Regions from separate parts of the Glycomyces sp. MUSA5-2 genome, predicted to be linked through region 1. Evidence: riboswitches for the same ligand, from Rfam matches in the RefSeq annotation. Region 1 holds a riboswitch; the other holds the start of a gene.

The links. A riboswitch is a leader RNA that binds a small molecule or an ion and turns the genes downstream of it on or off. The one in region 1 is predicted to bind cobalamin.
Region 2: linked by a shared signal. The riboswitch ahead of metE (5-methyltetrahydropteroyltriglutamate--homocysteine S-methyltransferase) and the one ahead of WA640_RS18100 (hypothetical protein) in region 1 are both predicted to bind cobalamin.

The regions. Positions count from the first base shown of each region.
Region 1 covers NZ_JBAGKG010000005.1:345,145-352,265, reverse strand. The annotation lists partial or broken gene WA640_RS18110 (MinD/ParA family ATP-binding protein) at 1-483, shown strand, start outside; gene WA640_RS18105 (TetR/AcrR family transcriptional regulator) at 411-1,052, opposite strand; cobalamin riboswitch at 1,213-1,369, shown strand; gene WA640_RS18100 (hypothetical protein) at 1,449-2,735, shown strand; gene WA640_RS18095 (hypothetical protein) at 2,744-3,361, shown strand; gene WA640_RS18090 (energy-coupling factor transporter transmembrane component T) at 3,364-4,749, shown strand; gene WA640_RS18085 (ABC transporter ATP-binding protein) at 4,746-6,410, shown strand; gene WA640_RS18080 (ECF transporter S component) at 6,403-7,121, shown strand, end outside.
Region 2 covers NZ_JBAGKG010000005.1:202,783-209,903, forward strand. The annotation lists gene WA640_RS17350 (S8 family serine peptidase) at 1-2,111, shown strand, start outside; gene WA640_RS17355 (SDR family NAD(P)-dependent oxidoreductase) at 2,384-3,118, opposite strand; cobalamin riboswitch at 3,247-3,456, shown strand; gene metE (5-methyltetrahydropteroyltriglutamate--homocysteine S-methyltransferase) at 3,498-5,729, shown strand; gene alr (alanine racemase) at 5,843-7,009, shown strand; gene WA640_RS17370 (alpha/beta fold hydrolase) at 7,075-7,121, shown strand, end outside.

The DNA.
Region 1 (7,121 bases):
ATGTTCGACGTGCTCGCCTCCGACGAGTCGGCGACGGCCGGGGAGATGCTCACCGCGCAGTCGTTCGGGGACCTGCGGGAGGCGGTGTCGCGGTTCTACAAGCTCATCGTCGTCGACACCGGGAACAACGTGCGGGCCCAGAACTGGCAGGCGGCGATCGACGCGACCGACCAGCTGGTGGTGACGATGTCGGCGCGGAACGACTCGGCGGAGACCGCCGCGAGGATGCTCGACCACCTGGAGCAGACGGGCCGCCGGGACCTGGTGCGGGGCGCGGTGTCGGTGGTGTCGATGCCCGCCCACCGCAAGGACGTGGACCTGCCCGCGGTGCAGCGGCATTTCGCGGCCCGGACCCGGGCGGTGCTGCTGGCGCCGTACGAGAAGCTGCTCGACTCGGGCGAGCCGATCCGCTACGACTCGTTGAGCAAGGCGTCGTCCGCGGCCTGGCTGCGGATCGGCGCGGCGGTGGCCGAGGGCCTGTAGGAGGCCAGGAGGTCGACGAGGCCCGCGGCGGCGTCGGCGAGGCGGGAGTCGTCCTCGTCGGCGTGGCCGGTGACGAGCGCGCCCTGGACGAACACGAGGGCGGTGCGCGCGAGCCGCCCGGGGTCGGCGGCCGGGTCGAGCTCGCCGCGCTCGACGGCGCGGGCGAGGATCGCGGCGAGGTCGCGTTCGAGGTCGGTCCAGGCGTCCTGGACGCGGCGCATCGTGGCCGGGTCGTCGGCGAGCTCGACGGCCGCGCGGACGACGAACCCGCCCTCCTTCGAGTGCCTGACGACGACGTCGAGGATCTCGGCGACGGCCCGCAGCGCGTCCGCGGGGTCGTCGTCGGCGGCTTCGCGGCCTGTCGCGCGGCGGGCTATCGCGCGCAGCTCCGGCTCGGTGTCGTCCCTATATCGTTGCAGCGCTGTGATGTAGAGCTGGTGCTTGGACCCGAACGCGGCGTAGAGCCCGGCGCGGTTCATGCCGGTGGCGGCGACCAGGTCCGACATGGAGGTCGCGGAGAACCCGCGGTCCAGGAACACCCGTGTCGCAGCGCGAAGGACTCTGTCCAAATCGGCGTTCTTATTTCTGCTCACGTTGAGCACCGTATCGACACCCGGTGCTACGGGTCAATAACCGCAAGGCGGGAGTTGACTCACGAGGCGCGAGTGAACGGTCGCACTGCGCAGGCGCCCGGCTTGACACCCCCAGGGGCAGCGGCGAGAATGAGCGCAAACTGAACAGGCGTCTGGCGGGGGAAGTCCGGTGAAAGGCCGGCGCTGACCCGCAACGGTAGTCGCGGTCGCGAAATGCGACAACCGGGCACCCTTCTGCTCCTGCCCGGTCCACCCGCGTGAGCCCGAATACCCGCCGCGCCCAACGGAAATGTCAACGCCTGTCGTGGTCTACAGGCGCTTGCGGCGCAGCCGCCTGCCCGAAGACCCACTCGCTCTAGGAAAGGTCAGGCAATGCGCCACCTTGCCGGCCGCGTGCTCATCGCAGCGGCCCTGCCCGTCACCCTGCTCGCGGCGTCGCCCGCGCACGCCCAGTCGTCGCAGCCGTTCGCCGAGCCCGCCGCGGCCGCCGCGTCCTGGCTGGCCGCCCAGTCCGACGGGACCGCCTGGAACCAGGACCCGGCGACGACGCTCGACGCGGTCATCGGCCTCCAGGCCGCCCGCGTCGGCGGCGACCAGGTGCAGACCGCGCTCGAATGGCTCAACGACACCGCGGTCCTCGACCCGTACGTGAACACGACCGCCGCGGGCGGCGCCGGGTTCAACGCCGGGTCGGCTGGGAAGGTCATGTACACCGTCGCGACCGCCGGGGGCGACCCGACGGACTTCGGCGGCATCAAGCTCGCCGAGGAGACCGCCGCCGCGCAGGCCGCGAACGGCACCTACGGCGACGGCACCGCCCTGTCGACCGCGTGGGCGGTCCTCGGCCTCTCGCGCACCGACACGCCCGCGGGCGAGGCCGCGGCGACCGGGTTCGCGGCGGTCCAGTGTCCCGACGGCGGCTTCAGCTTCGGCGACGTCGACGGCGGCGACGACTGCGCCTCCGACCCGGACACGACCGGCCTGGCCGTCTCGGCGCTGACGACCCTCGGCGACCCGGCCGCGGCGTCCCTGGAGTCTGCGGTGGCCTGGCTGGAGTCGGCGCAGGCCGAGGACGGCGGGTTCGACGGCGGGTTCGGCGAGAACGCGAACTCGACGGCCATGGCCGCACAGGCGCTCCTCGCGGCCGACCGGCCCGAGGCGGCCGAGCGGGCGGTCGCGTTCCTGCTGACGCTCCAGTTCGGCTGCGACGGCGCCGCCCCCGGTGCGTTCATGTACACGAACCCCGAGGACGCCGACTTCGGCGAGGCGACGCGCCTGCTGGCGACCGCGCAGGCGATCGTCCCGGTCTCGGGCCAGGACCTCGCGACGCTCGACGCCTCCGGCTCGGCCGCCGACGTCCCCGCCGTGGACTGCGAGTCCGCGGACGCGGGCGACGGCGCCACCACGGCCGCCGACGACGAGGAGTCCGGTTCGGCCTCCTGGCTGCCCTGGGCGATCATCGCCGCGGTCGTCGTCATCGCCGCGCTCATCGTCGTCTTCGCGCTGCGCTCGCGCCGCGGCGGCGGCTCAGGCGGGGCGGGCGCCGCGGCGCCGGCCGGGCCGAACGCCGGTGACACTGCTTCCAACGACGCTGCTTCCGGCGGGTCCGCTTCGGACGAAGCGGCGGGCAAGGACGCCGACGAGGGCAAGGACAAGTAGTCCCTCCCGTGTCCCTTCGCGAACGACGCGCAGCCAGCGCCCGCCTGAGCGGCGGGCGCTGGCTGCGCGTGCGCGCGGTGGCGCTCGCGGCGCTGTTCGCGGCCGCCGCGCCAGTGGCGCCCGCGGCACCCGCAGCGGCGCAGGACGCCTGCGCGGGCGTGACCGTGGTCGTCGACTTCGGCGAGCTCGACGACCTGCGGACCGGGTGCGCCGCCGATCCGGCGGACGGGCTCGACGCGCTCGCGCAGGCCGGGTTCGCGGTCACGGAGGTCGCGGCGATCCGCGGCATGGTGTGCAGCATTGACGCGCTGCCCGCGACCGATTGCGGCGCTTCGCCTCCCGCGGACGCGTACTGGTCGTACTGGCACGCGAACGCCGGGGACGAGGAGTGGACGTACTCGATGGTCGGCGGCGCCGACGCGACCCCTGACGCGGGCGACGTCGAAGGCTGGGCGTTCGGGGACGGCTCCGCGCCGCCCGCGCTCGCGCCCGGCGACGCCGTCGCATCGGAGGCCGGGTCGGAGCCGGAGTCCGGCGGGTCGTCGTACACGTGGATCGTCGCCGTGGCCGTGCTCGCCGTCATCGGCGCGCTCGCGGCGTGGCGGCTCCGGCAGCGGCGCGCCTGACCGTGCCGACCGGACCCGGCCCGATGCGCCGCCGCACCGCCCACCCCGTCGCCTGGTGGGCGTGGGCGCTGCTGCTCGCGACCGCCGCGGGGCGCACCGCGAACCCGTGGCTGCTGCTCCTCATCGCCGCGGTCGCCGGGCTCGTGGTGGCGTTCTGCCGGGGCGACGAGCCCTGGTCGGGCGCGTACCGGGTGTTCCTCTACATCGGGTTGAGCGCGGTCGCGGTCCGCATGGCGTTCTATGTGGTCTTCGGCGGCTCCGACGGGCCGACGGTCCTGTTCACGCTGCCGTCGGCGACGCTCCCGGAGTGGGCGGCCGGGTTCCGGCTCGGCGGCGACGTCACCGCCGAGGGCGCGCTCGCCGCCTTGTACGACGGGATGCGGCTCGCGGTGCTGCTCGTGTGCGTGGGCGCGGCGAACGCGCTCGCGAGTCCGCGGCGGCTGCTGCGGTCGGTTCCGGCCGCGCTGTACGAGGTCAGCGTCGCGGTCGTCGTGGCGCTGTCGGTGGCGCCGCAGCTGGTCGCGTCGGTCGGGCGGGTCAGGCGGGCGAGGGCCTTGCGCGGCAACACGAGCCGGAGTCCGGCGAACCTCATGCGGACGGTCGTCGCGCCGGTGCTGCACGAGGCGCTCGACCGGTCGCTGCACCTGGCCGCGGCCATGGCGTCCCGCGGGTACGGGCGCGCCGCGGGCGTGCCCGCCCCGGCCCGCCGCGCCACCGGCGCCGCGCTCCTCACCGGGCTCCTCGGCCTGTGCGCGGGCGCGTACGCGCTCCTCGGCACCGCTACTCCCGCGCCGCTCGCGTGGGCGGTCCTCGCGGTCGGCGCGGCGGCCGCGGTCTTCGGGATCGCGTTCGCGTCCCGGCGCGTGCCGCACACCAGGTACCGCCCTGACCGGTTCGGCCCCAAGGACTGGGCGGTCGCCGCCTCCGGCGCGGCCGCCGTCGCCGGTTCGGTGGCGAGCCTCGCCCTCGAACCCGCGGCCCTGTGGCCCGCGACCGCACCGCTCCACGTACCCCCGCTCCCCCTGTACGCCGCGGCCGGAGTCCTCCTCGCGGCCGCACCCGCATTCCTCGTGCCGTCGACGCCCGAAAGCGCCGCCGGACCGGTGCACGACCGCGCCCGGATCCGCGCCTCCGCAGCGGGAACGGCCCCGGCGGAGGCTCCGGCCGCGCCCGCGGGCACCGCAGGCCGCCGCCGCACGGCCCGATCGGTGGCCACCGCGGCTCCGGCAAGCAACGGCGATGGAACACCGGGCGGCAACCGGCAGCCCGCTTCGAGCGTCGGCACCGGCGCACCGCAAGGCGGGCGGCGTCCCGCCGCGGACGCCGAATCCGCGGCGCCGCGAGGCGACTCGGGCACCGACACCTCGGCAACGGAAGGCACCCGATGACCGTCGACGCCATCGTGTTCGAGCACGTCACCTTCGCCTACGGGGCGGCCCCGACCGGCGCGGGCCGGACCGTCCCGGCGGCGCCCGTCCTCGACGACGTGTCGTTCGCGCTCCCCGAAGGCGAGTTCTGCCTGCTCGTCGGCCCGACGGGCGCGGGGAAATCCACGCTCCTCAAGGCCGTCAACGGGCTCGTGCCCCGTTTCACCGGCGGCGACATGCACGGCCGCATCGCCGTCGCCGGGCGCGAGGTGCGCACCGCGACCCCGGCCGACCTCGCCGACGTCGTCGGCTACGTCGGCCAGGACCCACTGGCGGGGTTCGTCACCGACGAGGTCGAGCTCGAACTCGCCTACACCGCCGAGCAGCTCGGGATCGCGCCCGCGGCGATGCGCAAGCGGGTCACCGAGATCGTCGACCTGCTGGGCCTCGCCGACGTGCGGGACCGCGCGCTCGCGCAGCTGTCGTCGGGTCAGCGCCAGCGGGTCGCGATCGGCGCGGCCCTGGTCGCGGGCCCGGCCGCGCTCGTGCTCGACGAGCCGACGTCGGCGCTCGATCCGGCCGCGGCCGACGAGGTGCTGTCAGTGCTGCACCGGCTCGTCCACGACCTCGGCGTCACGGTGCTGCTGGCGGAGCACCGGCTCGAACGGGTCGTCCAATATGCAGATTCCGCCCTCCTTCTCGACGGCGGCAAGGTCGCCGCCGGTCCGCTCGGCGAGGTGCTCGCCGAGTCCCCTGTCGCTCCCCCGGTGGTCGGCCTGGGGCGGCTGGCCGGATGGCCCGGCCCGCCGGTGACGATCCGCGAGGCCCGGCGCCACGCCGCCGGACTCCGCGAGACCCTCACTGAACGTGCCCGAACCGTAGCGCGACCCACCGACACTTCCGTCCCGTCCGCATCGCTGGAACCGCCGCTGCTGGAGGCCCGGGGCGTCACGGTCGACTACCCGGGGGTGCGCGCGGTCGCCGGGATCGACCTCGTCGCGCGCCGCGGCGAGCGCATCGCCCTCATGGGCCGCAACGGGTCCGGGAAGTCCAGCCTCATGTGGGCGCTCCAGGGCACCGGGAAGCGCTCCGGCGGGACCGTCGCCATCGCGGGAACCGACCCCGCGTCTCGCAGGCCCGGGGAGCGGCGCCGCCTCGCCGGGCTCGTGCCCGCCGAGGCCGCCGACCTGCTGTACGCCGAGACCGTCGCCGCCGAATGCGCCGGGGCCGACGCCGACGGCGGCGCCCCCAAGGGCGCCTGCGCGAAGATCCTCGACGACCTCGTCGACGGCGTCGACCCCGAGACCCACCCCCGCGACCTGTCCGAAGGGCAGCGCCTCGCGCTCGCGCTCGCCGTGACCCTCACGGCCGCACCGCCGCTGCTGCTCCTCGACGAGCCGACCCGCGGCCTCGACTACCCGGGGAAGGCCGCGCTCGCCGCGCGCCTGAAAGCCCTCGCGCAGGCCGGGCACTGCGTGGTCGTGTCCACGCACGACGTCGAGTTCTGCGCCGAGTTCGCCTCCCGCGTGGTGGTCCTGTCGGACGGCGAGGTCGTCGCCGACGGCCCGGCCCGGCAGATCACCGCCGCGTCGCCGATGTTCGCGCCGCAGGTGGAGAAGATCCTGCCCGGCTGGCAGACCGTCGCCGAGGTCGCCGCGGCCCTGGGGCTCGACGGTGAGTGAGGTGCGGCCCGCGGCGCTCCCGGCCGCGCGTCCCGCCGTGCACCGGCGGGCGGCAGTGGCGCTGGCGCTCGCGGCGGGGTTCGGGCTGGTGGCGATGTCGTGGCCGCTGCTGGCGGCGCCGGGCGGGGCGCTGACGGAGACCACTTCGGGCCCTTGGCTGTTCGCACTGCTGCTGCCGCTCGTGACGGCGACGGTGGTGGTGCAGCTGGCCGACGGCGGCCTGGACGCGCGGGCCGTGGCGCTGCTGGGCGTGCTGTCGGCGGTGGTGGCGGCGGTGCGGCCGTTCGGGGCCGGGGCGGCCGGGGTGGAGACGGTGTTCTTCCTGATCGTGCTGGCAGGCAGGGTGTTCGGGGCCGGGTTCGGGTTCCTGCTGGGGTGCACGGGCCTGTTCGCGTCGGCGCTGCTCACGGGCGGGGTGGGGCCGTGGATGCCGTACCAGATGTTCGCGGCGGCGTTCGTGGGCCTGGGCGCGGGCCTGCTGCCGCGCACGCCGGACACGCGGGCGGGCCGGGCCGGGGAGCTGGCGCTGCTCGTCGTCTACGGGGTGGCGGCGTCGCTGGCGTACGGGCTGCTGATGAACCTGTCGTTCTGGCCGTTCGCGATCACGCAGGGGGAGCTGGCGTACGTGCCGGGCGGCGGGCTCGGCGAGAACCTGCCGCGGCTGCTGGCGTACTCGCTGGCGACGTCGCTGGGCTGGGACGTGGGACGGGC
Region 2 (7,121 bases), 140 kb from region 1:
CGACCCGCGCCGATGTGGCCCATGACCGCGGGATCACCGGCGAGGGCGTCAAGGTCGGCGTCATCGACACCGGCATCGACTACACCCACCCCGACCTCGGCGGCTGCTTCGGCGACGGCTGCCGCGTCGCCTTCGGCACCGACTTCGTGGGCGACGACTTCGACTCCGACGACCCCGAGCGCTCCGAACCAGCCCCGGACGACGACCCCGCAGACTGCGCCGGGCACGGCACCCACGTCGCGGGGATCGTCGGCGCCGACGGCGAGGTCACCGGCGTCGCGCCCGACGTCGAGTTCGGCGCGTACAAGGTCTTCGGCTGCGAGGGCTCCACGAGCGCCGAGGTCATCATGCAGGCGCTGGAGGCCGCGCTCGACGACGGCATGGACGTCGTGAACCTCTCGCTCGGCCAGTCGTTCCAGTGGCCCGGCTACCCGACCGCGAAGGCCGCCGACCGGCTCACCGAGGAGGGCGTGGTCGTCGTCGCGTCGATGGGCAACGACGGCGAGTCCGGGATCTACTCGGGCTCGGCCCCAGGTGTCGGCGAGGACGTGATCGCCGTGGCCTCCACCGACAACCCTGCCGAGCGCATGGACGCCGCGTTCGTGTCGGCCCTCGACCGCCCGGTCGGCTACAAGACCCTGTCGGACTCCCCTGAACCGGAAGGGAAGACCGACGGCCTGGTCTGGCTCGGCCGGGCCTGCAAGGACGACCCGTCCGAAGGCGACGTGAACGGCAAAGCGGCCCTCATCGTCCGAGGCACCTGCACCTTCAAGGAGAAGTACGAACGAGCCGTCGAGGAAGGCGCCACGGCGGTCGTCATCTACAACGACAGGCCCGGCCCCTTCGGCGGCTCCGGCATCGAAGACCTCGGCGTCCCCGCGCTCTCCGTCACCGACGCCGACGGCAAGGACCTCCACGACCTCGCCGCGATCGGCGAGGCCCCGGTCCTGGAGTTCACCGGCGACACCGTCCTCGTCGACCTGCCGCGCGGGGGCCTCGCGTCGAGCTTCTCCGCGTACGGCCCGGCCCCGGACCTCGCGTTCAAGCCCGACGTGGCCGCGCCCGGCGGCGGCATCTGGTCCACCGTGCCCGTCGCCGACGGGTCCTACGAGTCGCTCTCGGGCACCTCGATGTCCTCCCCGCACGTCGCGGGCGCCGCGGCCCTGCTGCTCGACGCGGAGCCGCGCCTCGACCCGCGCGACGTGCGCACCCGCCTCGCGAACTCCGCGAAGCCCGTCCCGTGGGGCGACAATCCGGGCCTCGGCGAACTCGAAGCGGCGCACCGGCAGGGGACCGGCGTCATCGACGTGGTCGACGCCCTCGACGCCGAGGCGTGCCTCTACCCGACCGGCGTGAACACCGGCGACGGCACCGGACCGCGCACCTTCGAGCTCACGCTCACCTCCCGCGACCACCACGTGCGCGACTACACGATGACCCACCAGGCGACCATCGCGACCACCGGCGACGACCGCGACCCCGGTTTCAGCGCCGCCGCGCCCGAGGTGGACTTCTCACCGAAGGAACTGCGCCTCTACCCGGGCCAGTCCGCCACGATCGAGGTCACCGTGACGCCGAGCGCCGACCTCCCCGAAGGCAGCGTCTTCGGCGGCCGCATCACCGCCCGCCCCGAGGGCGGCGGCGAGTCCCTGACGGCCGCGTACTCCGGCTACCAGGGCGACTACCTCGCAATCCCGGTCCTGGAGCACCCGGACTTCCCCAAGCTCGCGGCCGTCGTCGCCCAGGACCCCGAGACCCGCGAGTACGAATACCGCGACATCGAGGACGGCGAGACCTTCAGCCTCGCCGACGGGCCCGCCCTCGCGGCCCTGGTCTATCTCGGACACCAGCCCACCGCAATGGCCGTCAGCGCCGCGAACGCCGACACCGGGGAGGTGGTCGAATGGGACCAGGAGGCGTTCCTCCCGCGCTCCCCTGGGCCCGACGACGCGATGGGGGTCCACCTGGAGGACCTCGTGGCCCAGCGCCCGGGGGCCCTGGAGCCCGGGCGGTGGACGCTCACGGTGAAGGTGCTCAAGGCCCTCGGGGACGAGGACGACCCCGGGGACTGGGAGCAGTGGACCTCGCCCGAGTTCAGTTTGAGTGAGTAGCGCTGGACGGCTTGATCTGTGGTTCGTCGCGGGCGGCCGGCTGTACTGGCCGGCCGCCCGCGGTCTCCGCGGAGGAGGTGGCACCTGCGGCGGTTCCGCGCGGGGAGCTCCCCGCGCGAGACCTGGCGACGTTCGCGAATTCCCCTCTGTCGCCGCCATCCCGCAGGTGCCGGATGGCCTGTTTTTGCTATCTACTACAACAGGTGGGGTAGCAAAGTGTCGAATGTGAAGAACGTACTTGTGGATAACTTTGTGTAGTGCCTGGTCAGAGCTTATTGGCGGCGGTGGACCAGTTGGGCGCCCGCCTGGTCTCGCGGGGTGATGGTGAGCTGGTCGATGTTGACGTGGGCGGGCCGGGTCGCGACCCAGGCGATGGCGTCGGCGATGTCGGCGGCGACGAGCGGGGTCATCCCGGCGTAGACGGCGTCGGCGCGGTCCTGGTCGCCCTCGAAGCGGACGAGGCTGAACTCCGTCTCGACCATGCCGGGGTCGATCTCGCACACCCGCACCGGCTGGCCGAGCAGCTCCATGCGCAGGACCCGCGTGATCGCGGCCTCGGCGTGCTTGGCGGCGTTGTACCCGCCGCCGCCCGGGTACGGCTGGTGGCCCGCGATGGAGCCGATGACGACGACCTGGCCGTCGCCGGATTCGACGAGCTTCGGCAGGAGCGCCTTGGTGATCCGGGCGGTGCCGAGGACGTTCACGTCGTACATGCGCTGCCACAGGTCGAGGTCGGCGCCCGCGATCGAGTCGAGGCCGAAGGCGCCCCCCGCGTTGTTGACGAGAATGTCGCACCGGTCGATCTTCGCCGCGAAGTCGGCCACGGACTGCTCGTCGGTGACGTCCAGCGGGAGCGCGGTCCCGCCGAACTCGGCCGCGACCTCGGCGAGCCGGTCGGCCCGGCGCGCGCCGAGGACCACGTCGAATCCGGCCTCGGCGAGGGCCCGGGCGGTGGCCGCGCCGATGCCGCTGCTCGCTCCCGTGACGACTGCGGTCTTCCTGCTCATCGATTCCTCCTCGGGCGTGTACCGGGCCGCGGTCCCGGCCCGGCTCGGACCTTACTCGGCGGCCCGCAGGGTCCCGCGCCGGTTCTCACACTCTGGCCGGGACGCACGGCACGCCCGGCCGCGGCCGTACCATCGCAGTCGACGCTGGTTCCGCAGCGCCGCAAGGCGCCGCGGCCAAGAGGGAATCTGGTGCGAATCCAGGACTGCCCCGCAGCGGTGAGGGGGAACGAAACCCGCCATGAGCACTGGGCCCGCGAGGGCCTGGGAAGCGGCGGGGAGTAGGTGCCGGCGACGGCGCGCCTCCGAGTCCGAATACCTGCCCGCGTACCGCGCGCGACCGCGCGCGGTCCCGCTGTCGCAAGTTCGAGGGAACTGACACATGAACCATCGCACTGCCGTGCGCTCGACCGCTCTGGGCTACCCGCGCATCGGGTCCGACCGGGAGCTCAAGCGCGCGCTCGAAGCCCACTGGGCCGGACGCCTCGACGCCGCCGGGCTCGAACGGGCCGCCGCGGCCGTCCGCGCCGAGATGCTCGACGACCTGTCCGTGCTCGACCAGGTCCCCACGGGCGTCTTCTCCTACTACGACCACGTGCTGGACGCGGCGTTCGCCGTCGACGCGGTTGCACCTCGTCATCGCCGCGGCGACCGGCTCGCGTCGTATTTCGCCGCCGCCCGCGGGGACGATGCCGCTGCTCCTCTGGAGATGACCAAGTGGTTCGACACCAATTACCACTACCTGGTGCCTGAAATCGGGCTTGCCACTGCCTTCGCTCCCCGGCCTGAGAAGGCTGTCGCAGAGTTTCTTGAGGCTCGTGAGCGCGGGCTGAGCGCCCGGCCGGTGCTGGTCGGGCCCGCCTCGCTGCTGCTGCTCGCCAAGGCCGCCGAGGGGGCGCCCGCGGATTTCCGGCCGTTCGACCGGCTCGGGGATGTCGTCGAGGTGTACGTCGAGTTGCTTGCCGCTCTTGCTCAAGCCGGGGCCGGGCTGATCCAGCTCGACGAGCCCGCGCTCTGCGCCGACCGCACGCCCGCGGAGCTGGAGGCCGTCGCCGCCGCGTACCGGCGGCTCGTCGCCGAAGCGGAGATCCTCGTCGCCGGGGGCTACGGGCCGTTCGGCGAGTCGCTGCCGGTGCTGCTCGAATCGGGTGTCGAAGGCATCGCCCTCGACCTGGTTCGCGGCCGCTCCGACCTGGAAGCACTTGCGTCTCTGGATGTTTCACGTGAAACATTCATCGTCGCCGGGGTCGTGGACGGCCGCAACATCTGGCGCACCGACCTCGCCGACGCCGCGGCCGACATCGTGGCCGTCAAGGCCCTCACCGACCGCGTCGGCGTCGCCTCCTCGTCGTCGCTCCTCCACGTCCCCGTGGACCTCGCGCCCGAGACCGGCCTGCCGCCGCTGCTCGCCGAGCGGCTCGCGTTCGCGCGCCAGAAGCTCATCGAGCTCACGGTCCTGGCCGATCCGGACGGCGCCCGCGACGCCCGGCCCGCGAGTCCCGACGCCTGGCGCGACGCCGCCGTCCGCGAGCGCCTCGCCGCGCTCGGCGACGGCGCCGACCGGCGCGCGCCCTACGCCGACCGTCAAGCCTCCCAAGCGAAGCGCGTTCCGCTGCCGCCGCTGCCGACCACCACGATCGGCTCGTTCCCGCAGACCGCCGAGCTCCGCAAGGCCCGCGCCGCGCACCGGCAGGGCCTCATGATCGACGCCGACTACCAGGCCCGCATGAAGGCCGAGGTCGCCGCCGTCATCGCCGAGCAGGAGCGGCTCGGCATCGACGTGCTCGTGCACGGCGAGCCCGAGCGCAACGACATGGTCCAGTACTTCGCCGAACTCCTCACCGGGTTCGCGACCACGGCCGCCGGATGGGTCCAGTCGTACGGCTCGCGCTGCGTGCGCCCGCCGATCCTCTACGGGGACGTCGCGCGCACCGCGCCCATGACCGTCCCGTGGACCTCCTACGCGCAGTCGCTCACCGCGAAGCCCGTCAAGGGCATGCTCACCGGGCCCGTGACGATCCTCGCGTGGTCGTTCGTGCGCGACGACCAGCCGCTCGCCGACACCGCAGACCAGGTCGCCCTGGCCCTGCGCGACGAGGTGGCCGACCTCGAAGCGGCCGGGACCGCGATCATCCAGGTCGACGAGCCCGCGCTCCGCGAGCTCCTGCCGGTGCGGGAGGCGCCCCGCGCGGCCTACCGCGAGTGGTCGACGCGGTCGTTCCGGCTCGCGACCTCCGGGGTGCGGCCGGACACCGCGATCCACACGCACCTGTGCTACTCCGAGTTCGGCGTGGTCATCGACGCGATCGCCGCGCTCGACGCCGACGTCACCTCCATCGAGGCCTCGCGCTCGAAGATGGAGATCGTCGCCGACCTCGGCCGCGCCGGGTACCGCAGCGGCGTCGGCCCCGGCGTGTGGGACATCCACTCCCCGCGCGTGCCCGCCGCCGCCGAGATGGCCGAGGCCCTGCGCCTCGCCGTCGCCGCGCTCGGCCCCGACCGGGTCTGGGCCAACCCCGACTGCGGCCTGAAGACCAGGCGCTACGAGGAGGTCGTGCCCGCGCTCGAAGGGCTCGTGGAGGCCGCGCGCACCGTCCGCGCCGAGGCGGCCTAGCGGCCTTCGGGCATGGCGGCGGTTCCGGATCGTGCATCCTATTTCCTATAGGATGCACGATCCGGTCGCTGCGGCCGGGCCGCCGCGGCGCCACGTACCCTTGAGCCGTGGCGATGGACAACTACCGCATCCTGACCGAGCCGGTGAACGGCGGCATGTCCGGCCTGGCGAAGGCCAGCGCGGACTGGCGGCGGCTCGCGCACAACGTCGAGGCGCTCGCGCGCACCGCGGGCGTGCCGATGATGGCGATGGTCAAGGCCGACGCGTACGGGCACGGCATGGTCCCGGCGGCGCGCGTGGCCGCCGAGGCCGGGGCCGACCGGCTCGGGGTCGTGACCCTCAAGGAGGCGTGGCAGCTCCGGCAGTCGGCGGGTCTGGAAGCCGTGCCGGTGATGGCGTTCTTCTTCGCTCCCGAGCAGCCCGGCCTCGCGGAGGTCGTGGGCGCCGGGATCGATCTGGGCGTCTCGTCGCTCGCGCAGCTCGAAGCGGCCGCCGCGGCCGGGGACCGGGCGGGGACGCCCGCGCGGATCCATCTCAAGGGCGACACGGGGATGTCGCGGGGCGGTGTCGCCGAGCACGAATGGGAGCTCGCGGCGGAGGCGGCGGCGAAGCACCAGGCCGCGGGGTCGGTCGTGGTGGCGGGGGCGTGGAGTCATCTGGCGTGCGCCGACGAGATCGGGCATCCGGCGAACGCGGCGCAGAAGGCGGCGTTCGAGCGGTTCCTGTCGGCGGTGTCCGCGGCGGGCCTGGCGCCGGAGGTGCGGCACCTCGCGAATTCGGCGGCGCTCATCAGCGACCCGGAGACGCGGTACGACCTGGTGCGGCCGGGGATCGCGCTGTACGGATACAACCCGGTGCCCGATTTCCCGGTGGACCTCCAGCCGGTGGTGGAGGTGCGCAGCCAGGTGATGAGTGTGAAGCGGCTTCCGGCGGGGTCGGGGATCTCCTACGGCCACACGCACATCCTGGAGCGGGACACGAATGTGGCGCTGGTGCCGCTGGGGTACGCGGACGGGATTCCGCGGGCCGCGTCGAACAAGGCGGAGGTGTACCTGGCGGGGAAGCGCCGCCGCGTGCTCGGGCGGATCTGCATGGACCAGTTCACGGTGGACTGCGGTGACGACCCGGTGAAGCCGGGGGAGCCGGTGGTGCTCATCGGCGCGGGCGAGCAGCACCCCGACGCGGACGACTGGGCGGCGTGGGCGGGGACGATCCCGAACGATGTGCTGACGGGCCTGGGGGCCCGGATTCCCCGGTTGTGGAACCGGGGCCTCGACTAGACGTACCATCTTCCTTTCCCTTCCTTTGGACCCCTTGGGCCCGTTGAGTTGTGCAGTGAGGTCGCATGAGCGAGAGGCAATCGGGCCGGGGCGGCCGGCGGGCGCGCGGCTG